DNA from 2 places in the Paenibacillus sp. NPDC101420 genome. Region 2 is predicted to be linked to the other one. Evidence: riboswitches for the same ligand, from Rfam matches in the RefSeq annotation. Region 2 holds a riboswitch; the other holds the start of a gene.
The links. A riboswitch is a leader RNA that binds a small molecule or an ion and turns the genes downstream of it on or off. The one in region 2 is predicted to bind thiamine pyrophosphate.
Positions count from the first base shown of each region.

Region 1: it holds a riboswitch for thiamine pyrophosphate, as region 2 does, so the genes downstream of both, ACQKMP_RS19290 (ABC transporter substrate-binding protein) here and ACQKMP_RS02275 (ABC transporter ATP-binding protein) in region 2, are expected to answer to the same signal.

Region 1 is NZ_JBNNSE010000004.1:309,733-320,057, forward strand. It holds gene ACQKMP_RS19275 (ABC transporter ATP-binding protein) at 1-366, opposite strand, end outside; gene ACQKMP_RS19280 (ABC transporter permease) at 383-1,144, opposite strand; gene ACQKMP_RS19285 (thiamine-binding protein) at 1,141-1,434, opposite strand; gene ACQKMP_RS19290 (ABC transporter substrate-binding protein) at 1,734-2,783, opposite strand; TPP riboswitch at 2,944-3,054, opposite strand; gene ACQKMP_RS19295 (hypothetical protein) at 3,204-4,655, opposite strand; gene ACQKMP_RS19300 (MFS transporter) at 4,736-5,950, opposite strand; gene ACQKMP_RS19305 (pyridoxamine 5'-phosphate oxidase family protein) at 6,112-6,531, shown strand; gene ACQKMP_RS19310 (response regulator transcription factor) at 6,679-7,353, shown strand; gene ACQKMP_RS19315 (histidine kinase dimerization/phospho-acceptor domain-containing protein) at 7,350-8,774, shown strand; gene ACQKMP_RS19320 (ABC transporter ATP-binding protein) at 8,845-9,756, shown strand; gene ACQKMP_RS19325 (ABC transporter permease) at 9,753-10,325, shown strand, end outside.
Region 2 is NZ_JBNNSE010000001.1:485,123-495,447, reverse strand. It holds gene ACQKMP_RS02305 (pseudouridine synthase) at 1-436, shown strand, start outside; gene thiE (thiamine phosphate synthase) at 417-1,073, opposite strand; gene thiD (bifunctional hydroxymethylpyrimidine kinase/phosphomethylpyrimidine kinase) at 1,063-1,890, opposite strand; gene thiM (hydroxyethylthiazole kinase) at 1,913-2,707, opposite strand; gene ACQKMP_RS02285 (ABC transporter substrate-binding protein) at 2,749-3,783, opposite strand; gene ACQKMP_RS02280 (ABC transporter permease) at 3,780-4,553, opposite strand; gene ACQKMP_RS02275 (ABC transporter ATP-binding protein) at 4,534-5,229, opposite strand; TPP riboswitch at 5,497-5,600, opposite strand; gene ACQKMP_RS02270 (amino acid ABC transporter substrate-binding protein) at 5,824-6,660, shown strand; gene ACQKMP_RS02265 (amino acid ABC transporter permease) at 6,712-7,380, shown strand; gene ACQKMP_RS02260 (amino acid ABC transporter ATP-binding protein) at 7,395-8,147, shown strand; gene ACQKMP_RS02255 (S-layer homology domain-containing protein) at 8,241-8,903, opposite strand; gene ACQKMP_RS02250 (Fur family transcriptional regulator) at 9,224-9,697, shown strand; gene ACQKMP_RS02245 (TIGR00266 family protein) at 10,064-10,325, opposite strand, start outside.

The sequences.
Region 1 (10,325 bases), on a different contig from region 2:
TAGCAGTACATTATCTTCAATCGTTCGCCAAGGAAAAAGCGCAGGCTGCTGCGGCATATAACTGATTTCACCACGTTGACCTGTAACGACCTTGCCGCTCATGCGGATCGTTCCTGCATCAGGCTTCACTAGTCCGCCGATCATATGGAATAAGGTGCTTTTTCCGCAGCCGGAAGGACCGACGATCGAAACGAACTCTTGCTGCTCTACCTTAAGAGAGACGTTGTTAAGCACGTTCGTCTCGCGGCGACGATGGGTGAAGGACTTGGAGATGCCGCTTACTTCAAGAGCAGGTGGTGCAGTATGAGCTTCAGGAGAGCTTGTGTTTTCAGTTGTTCTTTGCTCTATTTGCGTCGCTTGAGACATACAGGCATCTTCCTTTCTATGAGTTACGGCGCGGTTTCCAGCGAACTAACCATTTTTCGAGCAAGGCGATAATCGCAAAAAGCACAAGACTAAGGAGCACAATAATAACAATAGCGACAAACATCCGATCCGTACGGTAAGCCGATTTTTGCAGCAGCATATAATAGCCAATCCCTTTATCCGCGCCAATCCACTCAGCGACCACGGCTCCCATAACCGCATAAGTAGCAGATATTTTCACACCGGAAAATAGTGCCGGGATAGAAGACGGGAGCTCCAGCTTGGTGAAGATTTGCCACTTGCTTGCGCCAGCCATTTTCATATAATTCATCATGACCTGATCACTTTGAGACAAGCCGCCCATTGCAGCGACAGCTACCGGGAAGAAGCATACCAGTGTAATCAGCACGATTTTGGGCAAAAGGCCGAAGCCAAACCAGATGATAAGCAGTGGTCCGAGTGCGATAGAGGGAACATTTTGACTCAGAATAATGAGTGGATAAAAAGCCCGTCTAGCCCAAGGTAAAAGATGCAAAAGTAGAGCGACGATCAAGCCTACACCTGTACCAATAGGAAAACCGATTAATGTGAGTCGGAGCGTAGCCATCGTATGAGCCCAGAGACCTGAGGCATTACTGGTGGATTCGCGAGCAATATCAGCAGGACTCGGCAGAATCCAGGATTCGATATGGAATATAGAAACAGATAACTGCCATACGGTTAAAAAGAAGACGACCGCCACAAGGGGCGGCCATATTAGCTTCCAGGTCGATCTCACGGCCGATATTTCTCCGTCAATTTATCCATGCTGATTCCGTTAGGGTTATGAGCGATTTTGATTTGGGAGATCACGCTTGGACTACCTGCTTCGATCAGCGCCTCCTGCATTTGACGTACAACCTCCAGGAGCTCGCTCAGTTCACCTTCCATAGTAGTTTCCAGTGGATTCACCTGATGTTTAACGCCGGATTTTTGAATAACTTCAATCGCTTTATCTACGTATGGGATGGAGTCCTCATTGTTTGGAGTCTTAGGAATTACTTGAATGCTTAAAAGTGTGTTAGCCACAATAATCAATCCTCTCAAATTGTATAGGTAGTTCAAAAAGCCAACTTTGATAACGAAGTGTATTCAGGAAGCAGATTCGGCGTCGAATCTTGAACGAACTTGGGAAGTCCGGTACTCACGTAGCACATCACTACGCTCCGTTCCTCCTTCCTCAAGTAACGTCCAACCTTCTTGGTTCTGAAAGCTGACTTTTTGAACTCTCATTGAAATAGGTAAGTTCAAAAAGCCAACTTTGATAACGAAGTGTTTTCAGGAAGTAGATTCGGCGTCGAATCTTGAACGAACTTGGGAAGTCCGGTCTACTCCGCCGGTAAAAAATCATTCGTGAATGCACTAGCTGCATCCAGCGGTTTGTCCAGCAGCTTCAAATCATACATCCAGTCGCCGTAATTCTGCCAGACCTCGGTTTTTTGCTCTCCCCAGCGTGGGGCGTCGTCCTTATATTTCGGGCTAAGCCATTTTTGGCTAGCTAGGACAAGCTCGGCATCAAGGTCAGGCACAGCCTTGGATAATGTAGCGGCAGCCTCTTCTGGATGATCAATCGCATATTGATAACCCTTCGATGTGGCTTTCAGGAAAGCCTTCACCAAATCTGAATTCTCAGAAATCTGCTTCTCACTCGTGGTCAGCAGAGGGGTGTAATAATCGAGCTGAGGCGCATAATCCTTCAAGTAGAGCATATCCAGAGGCTCACCACGCAGTTCGGCTTCAATACCGGTCCAAGCGTAGAAGATCCAAGCGAAATCAATGTCACGTTTGACTGCGGTAAAATAGTCAGCTTCACCAATACTGATTAGCTTCACCTTTTTCACATCGCCACCAACAGGGTCCATGATCGCCTTCATGGCTGCTTCCTCAGCGGGAGAGCCCCAACCTCCGTAAGTTTTACCCTCAAAATCTTTTGGTGATTTAATATTCCGATCCACTGGAGCGGCGAATCCCGAAGTATTATGCTGAATAATGGCTGCAATCGAGACAAGGGGAACGCCTTGTAGACGAGCTAGAGTCAATCCTTCCTGAGCGCTGATTCCAAAAGCAGCTTCGCCAGAGGTAACCATCGTATCAGAACCCGCTGCGCCAGGTTGAACGATTTCTACATCCAGACCTTCTTCCGCATAATAACCAAGATCCTTGGCTACGTATAGACCGGTGTGGTTCGTATTCGGTGTCCAATCCAGTGCAACCTTAACTTTGGTAAGCTCTTTTGGAGCATTTGATCCGGTCGCTGCATTCGATTCCGCAGCATTTCCTTTGTTTCCGGCTGTATTCCCATTGTTGCTGCCGCATCCGGCAATCGCAAGAATGAGCATACAGGTGAGGCTAAGCATAAGTACTTTTTTGACTTGCATGTCTTCTTCTCTCCTTTAAGGTTGCCAGATCCCGTCATCCAACATGAACCATAAAGTGTAGTATGTACATTTCTTCTACATCTTTTGTGATCTACACAAAAAAAGCGCCCCGAGTGATCGGGACGCTGGCTTGGCGCAAGGTTAGTAAAGGTCACAGGGACCAAAACCAATTGGCGATTCCTACGCTGGCATTATCCAGATCAGGTATAAGGGTCAGTATCTTGTGGGATACAATCTCAGCCGGCCAATTCCAGCACCCCTGGTTCTATGAAGTTAACGGGTATTTCTCGCTTAAACGCTAATCGTCTTTATAAGGACGCTGAAGGCGTTTATGCTTGCATACGGTGTATTATAGACGGCTGTTCTCGGAATGTCTAGTAGCACGCTCCTAAATTTTTCAAATCTCTCCGTCCGTTTTCATTAATCCAGATCTTTATGTTTCTTGCGATGACGCCGCTTAAGCTCAGTAACCAGAGCACCTAGCGTAAGGACAACACTGATCATTATCCCGCTCATAATCACGAAAAGAGCAAGAAACTCAAAGGGGGAATAGCTAACCATCTTACTCCATTGAATCTTTCCATCCAGATCGTCAATGACTTGATTCATGCCATAAATCCCGCTTACCACCGTAAATACAGTGAGGATCATCAGCAGATTATCACGGCGCTTCGATTGGAACTTATCTTGATACTGAAACAGGTCAGTCAAGGTTTCTTTTACTTCCTCGAACAGAGCGTCGTTCCCGTATACTTTACGCAGCTGAAGAAAAATCTCCCGTCCTTGCGACTGTGAAATCAGCTCTAAGAAATAGAACTTTGCCGAGAATTTATTAATCGAGTAGATTAAATTATCGATCTCATCATAATCGTGGTTTATGCGTAGTCGGGAATGCATATTTGCCAGCTTTAGCAGAACGATTTTGTGGAAAATATTGAGTAGAAATCCGTAATAATATTGCCCGTACATCTGGTTGGCCAGGCTAACGGCGATCTTTGGTTCAGCTCGGGTCAGACAGCAAAAGGTCTGCTCATTCATCATATAATACGAGTCTGGGCCCCATCGGTTATAGGAATGCTCATGACAGTAGTTCGCAATATACGCTGGATCGCTGGCACTGGCATAGGGCTTCCCGTTCAGATCAATTCCATCAAGCTGAGAGGCGCGATAGCGTATATTTATACTAATTTCATCAGAATCCCCTTCACTCTGAAAGCCATAAAAGGCTTGCACCTGCATTCTTTCATCTACGAAAAAGGGAAGGGTCTCGAAATAAGCCCCATTAATATCCGAGTGATCCAGAAAAGGCTCCAGTCCATCCACCAGATTTCGGAAGACAAAATCCTCTACCATCTCATAGGTCTGTTCTCCGCAATGGATATAGGTGTAGTCATCCTGTACGAAGGTATTCTCAAGCGTCCGGAAGCGGTCCGCGAATTCCAGTGCATTACTAAAGGGAATCGAATCCCCCTCAAGCTGGACACGTATCGTCACAAATCCAAGCTGAAAAGGACATATGAATATATCCGTCGAGAGAATTTTAAAAAATATAGACTGCTGAGGAATCTCTAGAATACAGTCCAGATTATTGACTCTGGAAAAGCGGCGGAAAGAGTCTTCATCCTTCTTGCGTGGAAAAAGAATGTGTGCAGCAAACGGTAAATAGGTGCGCTCCATCCGTTCATGGGAAACACAGTGGCCTTCTCCGTAATAGGCATTTTCTAATTCTTTATTATCCAGAAAAAAACGTGTGAAGCCATCATCCTGCAATTGTTGGATAAGCTTCTTAGAATCGCCCTTTTTTATTGAAAAGGGAAAAATAAACTGCATAAGCGCAGTATGTAATAAAGGCTCAGTTGAAAGCTTATCCATTCATCGTCCATCCTTGTGCTCAGAATATGCTTATAGATGACATTACCCTAAAAGGATTAGGTTGATACCATTCTAACATTCTAAATACTGGAACTCTTTCTTTGCACTGCTTGCCTGGATTGGAACCTCCATGCGGCAATGCTCAGCAAGAACAAGAAGGCGGCAAAACCGGCAAGTAATCCAGCAGTTTGTGCCACTTTTAGATGGTCCATAGACCAGCCCATGAATAGGGGCAGCAGAGCTCCACCGACACCTCCAGCAGCGATCATTATGCTGGGTGTTGATTCTTCGGCTCCTGGCAGCATCTTGCTGGAGAAGACTAGAGCTATGGAGAAAATACCGGACATAAATAGCCCAAGTAGCATAATTACGATGAATGCAGCTAATCGATTATCTGTGAACGGAAAAAGAGCCAGCAGTAACAGGGTTAGTAAACAGCTACTTAAAATGTATACACGGTAAGAAATTTTCTCTGCAATCACTCCAGCAAACAATCTTCCCGTAGACATAGCTAGCCAAAAGAAAGTGACTGTCAGCGCCGCCGCAGATTCTGTCATCCCTAGCTTGGCGATAAAGATGGCGGGCATAAAGTTGACCAGACTCATCTCCGTACCTACATAGAGAAAGAAGAAAAGAATGAAGATGCCCAGCAGAATCCATTGTTTCCCTTTATACGGAAGCTGTGTGCTGGACTGCGAGGAATGTGCGGATGCTGAGACTTTGCGAGGTGCTCGCTCGTCTAGTATACGCTGCAGATTCCCAAAATGGCCTCTTCCCCAGAGGATGAGAGAAAGTAATGAGAAGCCAGCGACAATTAGGAATGCTAATCTCCATGCTCCGGTAGCAATGAGCGGACTGGCGATAAGAGGCATAACAAGTGCTCCTATCCCAAATAGGACTTCAAGTCGGCTCATCGCGATCGCGGTTCCTTCTGTCACAGCTCCGATAATGATGGTGCCGATGACGGCTTCGATCATACCGAAACCAAAGCCAGCCGCAACAGCAATGACATACATCCACTCCCAAGGTGGTAGAAAAGCATACGCAATCTCAGCAGTCAGGAGAAGAGCGGTGGCGATAATGATGCCTCCTCGTTTCCCAAAACGGCGATTGAGTAGGGGAGAGACAAGCACACCAGCCAGAAAACCAGCAAATTGACTAAAGATTAATTGCCCGCCGGCACTATAATTTTGATCATAATGCTGTAGCAGAACGGGAAGAATAGATCCCAGCACTACATGAGCAAGGCCAATGACAAAGTAGGAAAGACAGCCGATCCAGATCAGTTTTTTCACGAAGTAAGCCCCTTATATTGAAAGTAGTTTATGGAGTAAGGTCGGATTCAATGTGAACCGGAAGGGTACATTATAATAAGCACCATTGTTATGATAAATCCAAACGGTGAGCTTGGATATATAAACTTTTGTTTACATGCTTGAAGGGAGAGATTTACGTAATGGATAACAAACAACTGGAGCAACTCATTATTAGAGCATTGGATGACAACAAGTTCGGTTCCTTTGGTACGATCGAAGAAGGAAATAAGCCGAAAGTACGTTACATGGCCATTTTCCATGAGGGTTTGAAGATTTATTTAGCTACGAATCGCAAAACTCATAAGGTGGAGGAATTATCGAATAATCCAAATGCTTATTTGCTGCTTGGATATGAGTCAGGTGGAAGCAAAGACGTGCTGGAGATTGAAGCCACCGCTACGGTTTCTAAGGATGAAGGGCTGCGCACAAAGGTGTGGAACAAAGAGCTGGAGCCATGGTTTACAGGGCCTGATGACCCTAATTATGTGATTCTTGAACTTACTCCAACGCGTATTGAGTATGTTGGCAGTAATAAAGAGCACGGCGTGTGGACTCCCTAAACCAATTTAAATCGATTCCGAAAGCCTTCCTATCCCCCACGGGTTTAGGAGGGCTTTTTTAAAAGATAAGTCCCTGAGTGTCCTGTTAAAACATGTTATAATGACTTCAACTTTTTACGTAGTTTCTCAGGGGAGGACTTAAAATATATGAGCGTTACTCTGTTATATATTGAAGATGATCATGAAATCGGCAGCGTCGTGTCTGCGGATTTAAGTGAGCGTGGTTATAGTGTGCGTTGGCTGCGGAGCGGGGAGGGAGCGACGGAGGAAGCGGCGCCTTGTCAATTAGCTATTCTGGATGTAATGCTTCCGGGTCTGGATGGCTTTACTGTCGGACAACGATTGAAGCGGGCGTACCCTAAGCTTCCGATCTTGATGCTCTCTGCGCGAACCTCTATTGATGATAAACTGCAGGGGCTTGAATTCGCGGATGATTATTTGACGAAGCCATTTCATCCGGATGAATTGGCAGCCAGAATTGAAGTGCTGCTCAGGCGGAATGGGGCATCTGTTCAGGATTCGCTCACGCTTAAACACCTAGTCGTATATGAAGGGGATAACCGAGTAATAAATGCTCAGACACAGGAAGAAGTCATGCTTACGGGTAAGCAATTTCAGATTTTTTCTTATTTGCTGCGTCATCTCGGCCAGATTATGACGAAGGAGCAGATTTATGAAGCCGTCTGGGGAGAAGCCTATCTCGAAGGGGATAAAACTTTGATGGTACATATACGATATTTGCGCGAAAAGTTAGAACTTGATCCAGGCAATCCGGAAATTATAGAAACTGTCCGGGGGATCGGATATCGGGTAAGAGCATGAGGGGGTTAGGGCGTATTCGCAAGCAGCGTAGCTCTTCTTTGCTATCGGGATATTTGCTTATTATCGTTTCTGCACTGCTTTTTATCCCTGTGGTCCTGCCGTTATCTTTTGTTCTCTACAATATGGTTAATGAAGTGACTAAAGGGGCTCCACCTGTAGACACCTCTCTGTATTCGAGTGTTGAAGCGCTGGAGACCATGTGGCATAAAGAGGCGCTTCAATTGGAAGATGCTTCTTCGGAAGGCATAAATGAGCGGCTACATGAACTGAGCCGGAAATATACTGAGGCTACTATGTTTTGGGTAGATGGGCAGGGAATGACCCAGTTGATTCTCACACCTGATGAAGGCAATCCGGACCATGGCAGCGAAGTTCCGGAGCAGTGGACTGCGGCTGAGGCTATTTTTTTTATGAAAGAAAGTACAAAGCGTGATCCTTTAGCCATCGTCGCCTTTATGGGAGACCGAGTGGATGCGGGTAAAGGGTTTATGGTAATGCAAATTCCAAACAAGCTGCTCAACAAAGGGGCTTATGGGGGAGTCGGGGCTTGGGCTTTGTATTACTTTGTGCTCTTTGTACTTTTTGGAGGGTTCGCACTGGTTTCTTTGCTGTTCTTTAGAAAAATACGCAAACGGCTACTACAGCTGCAAACCGCGATGACGATTACGGGGCCGGATAGAATGCCTAAGTCTATTATGACGGGCAAGCTGGATGAGATTGGCAGACTGGAGGAAGCTTTTAACACGATGGTGGCGAAGCTTGACGAAAGTCGAAAGAGGGAAATCGAAGAGGAAGAGCTTCGTAAGCGTCTAGTATCTAACCTATCTCATGATTTGCGTACACCACTAACGGTTATTCGCAGCCACATCCATGTAATGACTAAAGAGAGCTTAACCCCGCAAGGACAACAGTCCTTAGAGCTAATGGATAAGCGTATAGCGGATCTTAGCGTCTTGATCGAGAATCTTTTATCCTACAATCTCCTCAACAGCGGACGGATCACTTTGAAGAAGGAGCGTAAAGATGTCTTGCGCTTGTTGCGGGAAAGTGCTGCTGCTTGGTACCCTGTATGGGAAAAAGAGAACTTCGAGATCGATATTGACCTGGAGGCTGAACCGCTGTTCTGGATGGTGGATGAGGTCTGGTTCCGCCGTATTCTTGATAATCTGTTTCAGAATATTGTACGTCATGCCAGCAGTGGTCTTTATGTAGGGATTTCTACGGAGTCCCGTAATGGGCAACGTGTTATTTTGATTACAGATCACGGCAGAGGTATCCAGAGTCCATCCGATTACAAAGGGGCAGGATTAGGGCTGTCCATCGTGGATCTGTTAATGAAGCATATGGAGTTAGAGTGGGATATGGAGAGTACAGGAGATGGCACCTCTATTGTAATCTTCAATCCACGGGATGAAATTTAAACAAAACTTAAACTTCGTGCCGCCTTGTTCTTAACCTTGGGACGTTATGCTAATTACCGAGGTGAGGAACATGAAAGAAACAGTGATTGAAACGAAGGATTTATTAAAAAAATACCGTGGCCGGGCTGCGGTGGAAAATTTAAATTTGAACATCCGCAAGGGAGAGATCTATGGCTTTCTTGGCCCGAACGGGGCAGGGAAAACAACAACAATTCGTATGCTGCTTGGACTGATCACTCCAACATCAGGAAGGATTGAAGTCTTCGGCCAGGATCTTCGCAAGCATAAACTGCAAATTTTGCGGAAGGTAGGGTCGCTTGTCGAGTCTCCATCCTATTACGGGCACTTAAGCGCTGTGGATAATCTTGAAGCCATCCGGCGTATCCTTGGTGCTCCGAAGTCACGGATTGCTGAGGTGCTAGATATTGTTTCCTTAACAGGGGAAGAGAAGCGTCCAGTTAAAGGGTTCTCCCTTGGGATGAAGCAGAGACTAGGTATTGCTGCTGCCTTGCTCGGGGAACCGGAGCTGCTTATTCTGGATGAGCCGACGAACGGACTTGACCCGTCAGGGATTCAGGAAATTCGCGGACTGATTAAACGATTGCCGCAGGAGCAAGGGATTACTGTCGTAGTATCCAGTCACTTGCTTAGTGAAATTGAGCAAATGGCGGATACCGTAGGGATTATTCGTCAAGGGCAAATGGTGTACCAAGATAGTATAACGAATCTGCAGCGGCAAGCCGGGGGAGAAATGCGGTTAGCAGTCTCGGACCCGGAGGCCGCGCTGCGTCTTGCTGAAGAACGGGGGTACACAGGGATACTTCAAGACCAAAAGCTAGTCTTCTCCCGGATGATCGATGCAAGAGTTGCCTTGCTAGTCAAAGCCTTGGTAGAGAATGGGCATGCTATTTATCGTGTAGAGGAGCGGAGACAATCACTTGAGGACTTCTTCCTGCAGGTTGTAGGAGGAGAGGAATCATGATGTGGCGGGCACTGTCGGCGGATTGGCTCAAAATCCGTGGCAAGGGACTCTGGTTTCTAGTGTTTCTTGGACCGCTTGGACTTGTAGCCATGCAAGGCTTGAACTTCGGCCTTCGTTATGATTATCTTCGAGAGCAGTATAGCGCGGATTTATGGGGTGGGCTTCTGAACAATGTAGCTGCATTTGTGCCCATTGCTCTTTTTCTTGGAGGGACCTTAGTATGCTCGTTGATTGCAAATGTAGAACATCAGATGAGCTCGTGGAAGCAGCTCTTGGCACTACCTATCTCACGTACTTCAGTATTTATGGCTAAGCTGGTGTTATGTTTGGTGCTAGTGGCGGTTTCTTGTTTGCTGCTCTCGGTGGGTACAGTTGGTTTAGGGCTTGTTTTGGGCTTCAAGGTCGAACTGATTCCGTATTTGGATGTGTTACGAATTGGCTTTATGTCCTATATTGCAGCGTTGCCGGTTATCGCTTTGCAGCTGTGGCTTTCTCTGGCTAACCGTAATCAGACATTGCCAGTTGCTCTTGGAATAACCTTATCTCTGGTGTCTATCTTCTCCATGTTA
Region 2 (10,325 bases):
TGTAGGTTATCCCTCACGGATCTTTGCGATCGGCAGATTAGATAAACACTCGGAAGGCCTCATTTTGTTAACCAACGATGGAGATATCGTAAACAAAATGATGCGTTCCGAGAATGGGCATGAAAAAGAATATGTAGTTCATGTAGACAAGCCAATAACGTCAGAGTTCATACATGCCATGTCTAGTGGTGTGGATATTCTTGGCGTCACAACAAAACCTTGTGAGGTCTCTCGGATCGCGGAATGTCAGTTTAGAATTATCCTAACTCAAGGCCTTAATCTGCAAATACGCAGAATGTGCAAGGAGTTAGGATATAGAGTACTAAAGCTAGAGCGTATAAGAATCATGAATATTACACTTGATAGTTTGGAGCGAGGACAATGGCGGCATTTGAGCGGAGAAGAGCTGAGTGAGCTTATGACCCGCTTAAATTAACTTCGTGAACAAATCCTCTGGCTGCCAAGGCGATGTCTTCAGCGCCCGCAATAGCTGAGATAACGGAGATACCGTCCGCACCCGCAGCTAGTACTGGTGCTGCATTGTGCACCGTGATCCCGCCTATGCCAACCAAAGGAATCGTAATGCCGCTGTTTCGTATTTCTTCAATAACTGATGTGCCTCGAACAGCTTGGGCATCCTCCTTGGAAGAGGTAGGATAAACAGGACCAATGCCCAGATAATCGGCTCCATCCGCTATCGCCTGCCGAGCTTCGGCGAGCGAATGAGCGGACACACCAACGATCTTATCCTCGCCAAGCAACTGCCTAATCGCTAGCGCAGGGGTATCATCTTGTCCTACATGAATGCCGTCCGCATCAAGGGCGATGGCTAGATCAATATCGTCATTAACGATAAAAGGGACTCCGTTAGCACGACATATCTTTTGGAGCCGTCTTCCTAAATTAAATTTAACTTGGGCAGTTAATGCCCCCGTACCTTTTTCACGAAATTGGAACATCGTTATGCCTCCCGCGACGGCTTCTTTTAATACCTTGGCTGGGGCTATCCGACAATTCACACTGCCCATAATGAAATAGACTTTTAATAAATCCCGCAGTTGATCACTGTCTATTTGCTTCAAGGTTCATCCCTCGCAATCTATTCTGATATGCAAAATGATTCGTAGGTCCATGTCCAGCCCCTATGCCCAGCTCGTCTTCAATCGCCGCTTGTATAAAAGCTTTAGCTATGTGTGTTGCTTCGGGAACGGTTTTGCCCTTGGCAAGCTCGGCAGTGACTGCTGCTGAATAGGTGCAGCCTGTGCCGTGCGTGTGTCTAGTCTGAACTCGTTGACTCTCCATAAAGATGAATTCGTGACCATCATATAGGAGATCCACAACAGCCTTAGTTGAAGTATCATGCCCACCTTTTAGCACTACATAGTTAGAGCCCATGGCATGAATGATTTTAGCTGCTTCTTTACGATCGTCTATAGTAGTGATGCTTCTGTTGGTAATCATTTCAGCCTCTGGAATATTGGGTGTCGTCACTAAGGCTAGCGGGAGGAGATGATTGATTAAGGACTGAACAGCTTCTTGCTGTAGCAGCGTGGAACCTCCTTTAGCAACCATCACAGGATCAACTACAAGATTACGCCAGCTGTATTGCTGGATCTTCTCTGCTACGATACGTATAATGTCACTGCTAAAAAGCATCCCGGTCTTCACAGCATCCGGCTTCAGATCAAGTCCAATGGAATCAAGCTGCTGAGTAATAACTTCCAGTGTCAACGGATAAACGCCTTGAACTCCGAGGGTGTTCTGGGCTGTCACAGCCGTAAGAGCACTCATTCCATATACAGAAAGCTCCTGAAAGGTTTTTAGATCTGCTTGGATGCCAGCGCCACCACCGCTATCCGAGCCGGCTATAGTTAAAGCTTTAGATATCATCATTGTTCACTCCTTAGGGTTGTTATCTGAGTTGCTTGATTATTGATTTATCTTGGTAAGTTTCAGCTGTGACCAAGCTCAATTGATTTAGAAACTCGATTTGAAAGCTCCCCGGACCTTGTCCAGTCGTTAGTTCAGCGGCTATTTCAGCAGCCACTCCATAGAAGGAGAGAGCTTCGACTGCGGCTTCAAGAGATGCTCCTTCACTTACCGCTAGAAATGCACCGACTACTGCACTTAGCAGACAACCGGTTCCCGTTACTTTCGTTAGAATTGGGTGACCATTGCTGGCAATGTAGGTGTTATATCCATTTGTGATGACATCGTCTTTTCCGGTGATGATAACTACACAGCCTAACTTCCGCGCGGCTGTCTCAGCCAAGACGACTACGTCGCCATCCCCTTCGCCTGCATCTACCCCTTTAATAGACCAGCTTTCACCAATGACATTGGCAACTTCAGCTACATTGCCACGTAGAGCGGTAATCTGCATCTCATTCACTAGCTTTTGAGTGACCGCTGTTCGATAAGAAGTGGCTCCCGCACCCACTGGATCAAGAACTAAGGGAACGCCGTGCTTATTCGCAGATTGTCCCGCGAGCACCATGGATTGAATGGCATAGTCATTCAGTGTGCCGATATTTAGAACTACAGCAGATGAAAATGCGGCGATATCGACCACTTCCTCGTGAGCATCCGCCATAAAGGGGGAGGCACCCAGCGCCAAAAGACCGTTGGCTGAGAAATTGGCTACGACGATGTTGGTGATATTGTGGACCAGTGGATTGGATTCCCGTACTTTGGATAGATAACTCATGATTTATTCCTCCTCAAGTTTTATTAGCGAATAGCTAATGTTTAAAGATTAATAAAAGAATCCTCAGCTTTGATGTCAGTAGACAGTAAATCATTGTCCGATAGCCACTGTCTTACCTTCTCCCAAGACGCTGGCGCTTGATATCCAAAATCTTGATCACCCGCATTCATTAACGGTAGTAGAATCGCTAGGCTCTTCTCTTCAATTTGCTTATCGAGTGGAGAGGTCTCATCTTCGTGTGCAAGCAGCAAATTTAACGCTTTTTCCGGATTATCCTGCACAAATTGTTGTCCTTTTGTAATTGCATTTAGAAACTTTTTGAAATAGGATTCAGAATTTTGTATTCCTTGATCGCTGGCGACAAGGACTAGCTCATAATAATCGGGGACTCCGTAATCCGTGGGATTGAACGAGTTCACGGGATAACCTTCTTTTTCCAAGATTAATTGTTCGTGGTTAATGAACCCTCCCATAATGGCATCCACTTGCCCCGTCGCAATCGCCGGAATAAGGTCAAAGCCTACGTCTATTAATTTGCTGGCCTTAGGGTCACCCCCATCGTTTTGGATCATCGTACGAATCATGGCTTCATAAAGAGGAATGGAAGAATACCCAATCTGTTTACCTATGAGGTCTTTGGGACTATGAACGTCTCCAGCCTGAGGTACCATTAAATGATTAAGCGGATGTCTCACAATCGCAGCAATCGAACGTACTGGAATGTTCTCACTGCGTGCCATGAGCACCTGAGGTTGATAACTAAACGCTAAATCGATTTGATTCGCTGCTACAAGCTTCAGTGCGTCATTGCTGTCTGCGGGCATTTGGATCTCTACGTCCAGACCTTCCTCTTGGAAATAACCATTCTGCTCAGCAGCATATAAAAAAGAGTGAACGGCATTGGGATACCAATCGAGCATAATCTTCAGCTTGTGTGTTTGTATAATTTCGTTATTAGATGAATTAGCAGGAGGACTACTTACATTGGATGCTTTTCCGCAGCTGGTGAAGATTAGGAGTGAACATATGAGAAATACGGGAATAAGCCATTTTCTTTGGAAATTCAAATCATTCATTGCTTAGATCCTCTTTTCTTTAAAAATAATGGTTCGAGCAGAGCTATCATCACAAACAACACTACACCGAGCGCGGACAACAGAAATACAGCGGCGAACATTTCGGCACTTTGCATATTTCCGGCCATCCTTCGGCTAAAGTAACCGAGTCCTTTGCTGCCTCCAAGCCATTCGCCGATGGTTGCTCCAATTACGCAGTACACAATGCATAGCTTTAGTCCTGAGAAAAAAGAGGGCAGCGCCAGCGGAATTTGGGTTTTAGCAAGCAGTTGCCAGCGGTTTGCGCCAAATGTTAACAATAAGTCTTTGTAGGCTTGACCACTTGTACGAAGTCCGTCATATGTACTCACAACGACTGGAAAAAAAGCAGTTAGAAACACAACAGCCACTTTGCTCCACAGCGTATACCCGAACCACATAATAAAAATGGGGGATAGCGCGATTAACGGGATCGTCTGACTGATAATAAGGAACGGATAGATGGCTTTTTCAAGGGGGCGAAACAAGAACATTCCGGTGCCCAGCAGTGAACCACAGATAACCGAGAGAACAAAACCTACCAATATTTCCTGCAGTGTCGCCATTAAATGCGGTCTGAGTAATTGCCTGTGTTCGATCAATGCGATACCTATTGAAGAAGGTGCAGGTAGAATAAAGGCTGGAATCAAGTGAAGACGAACAGCTGATTCCCAGATCACAAGAATGAACAATAGCAGTAGAATGAAGGGGCCGTAATTGTTTAAATATTTTTTAAAAGGTATGGGATGCATACAGTCTCCGCTCCAACTCTTCCCGTAACGCTATAAACCGGGGTTCATAGTTCATCTTGTAATGTCTTGGCCTCGGTAAATCAACGATGATCTCCTGTAATTCGCTATGCACGCCTCCAGACAATAAATAAATCCGATCGCTTAGTAACAGCGCTTCCTCTAGATCATGGGTGATGAGCATCACTGTTTGATCCAGCTCATCCCAAAGCTCCAACAGCCAACGGTGTATCTCACGTTTGCTCATAGCGTCGAGCGCTCCAAATGGCTCATCTAGCAGCATAAGACCGGCCCCGCCGCCAGCTACAAGCGTTCGTAGAAATGCGACTCGCTGTTTCATGCCACCCGATAGCTCATGGGGAAAAGCCTTCTCTACATCGGCCAAACCGAAGCGTGACAGCATTTCCCGAATGTGAGAGATCGTCTGTTGTTTACTAAACCTTGGTTTAATCTCCCAGGGCAAAAGACAGTTGTCGAGCACGGTTCTCCAAGGCAGCAGCAAATCCTGCTGAGGCATGTATGCGATCTGACCTAAGCGAGTAGAGGATGACGAGTTCGAATGAATTATTATTTTCCCATGAGTGGGTTCGAGCAAGCCTGCTATAGTTTTGAAAAGCGTACTTTTTCCGCATCCGCTAGCCCCAATGACAGAAACAAACTCACCTTGCCTGATATCCATGGATAGATCTGCGAATACAGGGGGTTGTTCTGATTCCGGAAAAGAGTAGGTTAAGCATTGAATGGATAGGATTGTCGTGATGATCGAACCTCCTAAAAAGTTTTGTGAGCGTTGGCTTCTTGGAAAGCATCGTACAAAACTTGCTTCGGAAGCCTACGCTTAAGTTTTGTGATTGATTGTAAACAAATAAAGACCCATTCATTTCCGGTGGGAAATAAATGGGTCAAAAAGTTCATTCAGCATAGGAACACTAAAAATGCATGGGATGAAAATTCTGCTCCACTTCCCTCCGCTGGTATGATCCAGATCAGGTTCCAAGGGTCCGGAGCTTGAAGCTCCGTCTCAGTCGGCCGACTCCCCTAGTGAAATAACAGGTCCATATTTAATTTGTTTATAAATATACCATATCTTTCTGAGATGTAAAGAGAGGATCTTGTGAAGGATTATTCTAAGAATGGGTAATATAAGGGTAGAGATTTACCTAATATTACAATTCCGATGAATATAATCGGAAAAAATCATTGACGGTAAACATCAGCCAGTGTAGTATACAATTTACCGGATGAATTCCGGGTAAAGAGAGGGGAATTAATAATGAAAAAATTAAGTTTAACTATTCTATTGGCGTTAACCGTGGTGTTTGTAGCGGCCTGCGGCAATAATTCGAATACCGATACTTCTAAAAATTCTTCAGCTGGAACGAATGGTGGAAATACAGCCACTGCGCAAAACAGTCTGGAAGCTGTTAAAGCTAGCGGCAAATTGCGTATAGGAACAGAAGGGACGTATGCACCCTTTACTTATCATGACGCTTCGGGGAAACTGACCGGCTTTGACGTAGAAATTGCTGAGGAAGTAGCGAAGCGCCTCGGTGTTGAACCAGAATTTTTTGAGACACAGTGGGACGGCATTTTTGCTGGGATGGATGCCAAGCGTTTTGATGTTATTTTTAACGAAGTATCCATTAATGAAGATCGTAAAGTGAAATATGATTTCTCTGAACCGTATATCGTATCTAAAGCGGTATTGATAGTGAGTGAAAACAATGAGGATATCAAAACATTTGCAGATCTTAAGGGTAAAAAAGCTGGACAATCTCTAACCAGTAACCTGTCCGATATCGCCCGTGAGAACGGTGCTGAAATCGTTGCTACAGACGGGTTCAATCAAGCGATGGACCTATTGACCTCAGGCCGTATTGATGCGACTGTAAATGATGGTTTGTCTTATCTGGACCTGAAAAAGCAAAAGCCTGATGTGAAAATTAAAGTGGTAGATGAGATTCCTGACGGTTCGCAAAGCGCAGCTGTTTTCTTAAAAGGCAACGATGAGTTGGTAAAAGCAGTTAGTGATGCAATTGTTGAAATGAAGAGCGATGGCACATACTTAAAGATTTCTGAGAAATACTTTGGTGCTGACGTTTCAAAATAATACAAGGTTTCAGAAGCTAACCAGCTTGGAGCCAAAAAAGGATGTCTAAAAATGGATGACCGCAAAATACAAATTTTCTTAGATTCACTGCTACCCCTGCTAAAAGCTGGGGTGGCTTTTACCATTCCTTTGGCATTGATATCATTTGCACTGGGACTGATCTTAGCGATATTGACTGCATTAGCTCGTCTCTCCCCGTGGGTACTTCCGAAGCTGATCGCTCGCTTTTATGTATGGGTCATTCGTGGAACCCCTTTGTTGGTGCAACTGTTTATTATTTTCTATGGTTTGCCGGCAGTTGGAATCGTGCTAGACCCTTTCATAGCCGCAACCATTGGATTTACGCTTAGTGTAGGGGCTTATTCATCAGAAATTATACGTGCTGCTATCCTGTCTATACATAAAGGTCAGTGGGAAGCGGCCTTCTCCGTTGGGATGACTCGTACCCAGGCACTGCGCCGCGTTATACTGCCACAAGCTGCCCGTGTTTCTGTACCGCCGTTATCGAATTCCTTTATTAGCTTGGTCAAAGACACTTCACTGGCAGCGACCATTACCTATACGGAGATGTTCAGAACAGCACAGCAGGTTGCTTCCACCTCCTATGAGCCACTGCTGATCTATTGCGAGGCAGGATTGTTCTATTTACTATTCTGCTCAGTGTTATCAGCACTGCAAAATTACTTGGAGAAACGACTGAGTCGTTACTCTGCGAGCTAAAGGGGGAGACAATTATGATTGAAATACTTAATTTGCATAAATCCTTCGGTGAGCTGCAGGTATTAAAGGGCATTGATCTCGAAATGGAACATGGCAAGGTACTGGTCATTATTGGCCCATCGGGTTCAGGCAAAACAACGCTTTTACGCTGCTTTAATCTGCTTGAAGTCCCTGATCAAGGAAGCTTATCGCTCAGTGATATTAAAATTAATTTCACGGATAACAAGAAAATCCCCCAGAAGTCCATTTTGGCATTACGCCATAAAACAGGGATGGTTTTTCAGTCCTATAATCTTTTTCCGCATATGACTGCACTAGGCAACGTGATGGAAGGGCAGGTGACGGTCCAGAAACGATCCAAGGACGAAGCACGCGAACGTGCCCTTCAGTTGTTAACTAAAGTTGGCTTGGCGGACAAAGCGGATGCTTATCCGCACCAACTGTCTGGTGGCCAGCAGCAACGGGTAGCTATCGCTCGTGCCATGGCAGTAGATCCAGAGGTGCTGTTGTTCGATGAGCCTACCTCTGCGCTTGATCCAGAGTTGGTGGGGGAAGTACTTAAGGTTATTAAACAGTTAGCGGCAGAGGGAATGACTATGGTGATAGTGACCCATGAGATGAAATTTGCTGCGGATGTGGCTGACCGGATCATTCTGATGGATGGAGGCCATATTCTAGAGCAAGGGACTCCGCAAGAAGTTCTTGAGCATCCGCAGCATCCTCGTGCTCTACAATTTCTGAACAGAATTAGTGGAGAAGAAGTATAGAAGACGATCAAGACGCAAAAAAGCAGTCCAGGACTATACCTGGGCTGCTTTTTCTTGTTTACCATTCAATGTTATTGGTGTGTCGCTTCTAGGTTAGGATTTAATACCGGTCTTCAGAAATTCCAAAGCATTATAGAGCATAATCGCAGCTTCGGCGCGAGTGATTTCACTTTTTGGATTAAACTTCCCATTGGCGTCTAAACTATTAATCTTGTATTTAAGAGAACGTTGAATGCTGCCTTGATAAGAAGGATTCAGCGCAGCATCGTCAGCGATATCTACGGGCACTATATTGATCATCGGCAGATTCCCAATGCCTTCGACCCCTTGCACTAGATAATTGGTGAACTCTTCTTTGGTCATTGTTTTGGTTGGATCAATGTCCTTAGGAAGCTCGACATGATTGTAATACGCATTGATAAAGGCTTCAGCGTACCAAGCTTTATCCTTGACTTTCGTGAACAAGCCACTGGCAACGGGAGCTTTGTTGAAATCAATAGCCGCGAGACTAAGCTGGAGTCCACCCGAAATGAACTGGATCCCTTGTGCTGTTGTTACTTTGGAGCTGGGCAAGAATTGGGATTCACTAACCCCTTTGATCAAGCCTTGATTTTTTAAAGAAATAATTTTTTCTTTGCCGTTTATATTATCAATATCCTTAAAGGTATTTCCGGCTGCAAATATTTGGCCACCCAAAGAGAAGGAGAGAATCGTAACGGTTGTAATCGCGGCTAATGTTCTTTTTTTCATATTCATGGTTATTTCACCTCGTTGTATGGATAGGCCTCGTGGCCGCTATCACAAACTTAAACGCAGAAAAATATGGAAAGGTTGCGGTCAAACCTATAATATTTCACGAAAAAGTAGATTTTGGCAGAAAAATAGGCAGGAATGGATGAAAGAACTTTGGATAAGAGAGCTGAAATGTTATAATGATGTCAGGCTCTATTCATTCGTGATTATTTTTGATATGATTATATCGTAAAGATTACTATTTACGTTTAATATTTGATGCATAAATGGGTGCGTCTCAGTGGATACGGATGTTAAATCATTCCGGGAAGGTAGGAGATCAAATGGATCAAATTTCAAATATCAGTCAGCTTTTTGCGGCGCAAAAATATAAATTAACGCCCCAGCGTGAGGCCATAGTGAACATATTGCTCGATAATGAGAAAGATCATCTCAGCGTAGAAGAAGTATATATGCTTGTCAAGAACAGTTATCCGCATTTAGGGCTGGCAACGGTATACCGTACACTTGAGCTCTTATGCGAGCTTCACATTGTAGAAAAGATGAACTTCGGAGATGGAGTCGCTCGTTACGATCTGCGCGGGAATGATCATTCTCACATGCATCATCATTTGATATGCAGCGTGTGCGGCAGGTTGGAGGAAATTAAGGATGACTGGCTTGTGGAGCTGGAGAAAAGAGTGGAACGTGAATATGGCTTTAACGTCACGGATCACCGCCTAGATTTCAAGGGTACTTATGACACATGTAAACGAACCGGCTGCAAAAAAGAAAAAGCAAACAAAGCGGTCTCATAATCCCGCTTTCTAATTAAAAGAAGAGGCTGCCTCAGAAGTAGTAAATGCTACTCATGGGGCGGCCTCTTTTTCGGAGAGTAATTAGGGAAATACTCCCTCTAAATAACTGATAATTGGCCGATATGAATGGAAATGGGGAAATCCTCCCTATAAATCGGCGAAATATCTATATTTCACAACAAATCAGTTGAATTATAGGGAGGATTTCCCTAATTAGTAGTCAAATGCGCAGAAATCTCTGAATTATAGGGAGATATTCCTTAATTTGCACGCAAAGCAGCGCTTTTTAAAAACCAGAGAAGCGCTACAATGCCTTTTAAACTGTTAAAGGAAATCCTACTTACGGGAAATCCTGTGTCATTTTTCTTAGCTTCGAGTGGGCACGAAGGATTTAATCCACGTTCCGAAGCTCCCAGGGTTACGGCTCTGAACGAGGATTACACCTTCTCCGCGGAATCGGCAGACAAGCGCTTCACCACTGGTTAAACTGTTCAACCAACCCGAGGCTGCTTTTTCTACCTTATAGTCCATATAATCTGGCCAAGCGACGAGATGTCCATTGTCGATAATCATCTCTTCACCAGGTGCTAAATTAATGGCGTGGATCGCTCCGAAGGAGGACAGGAAT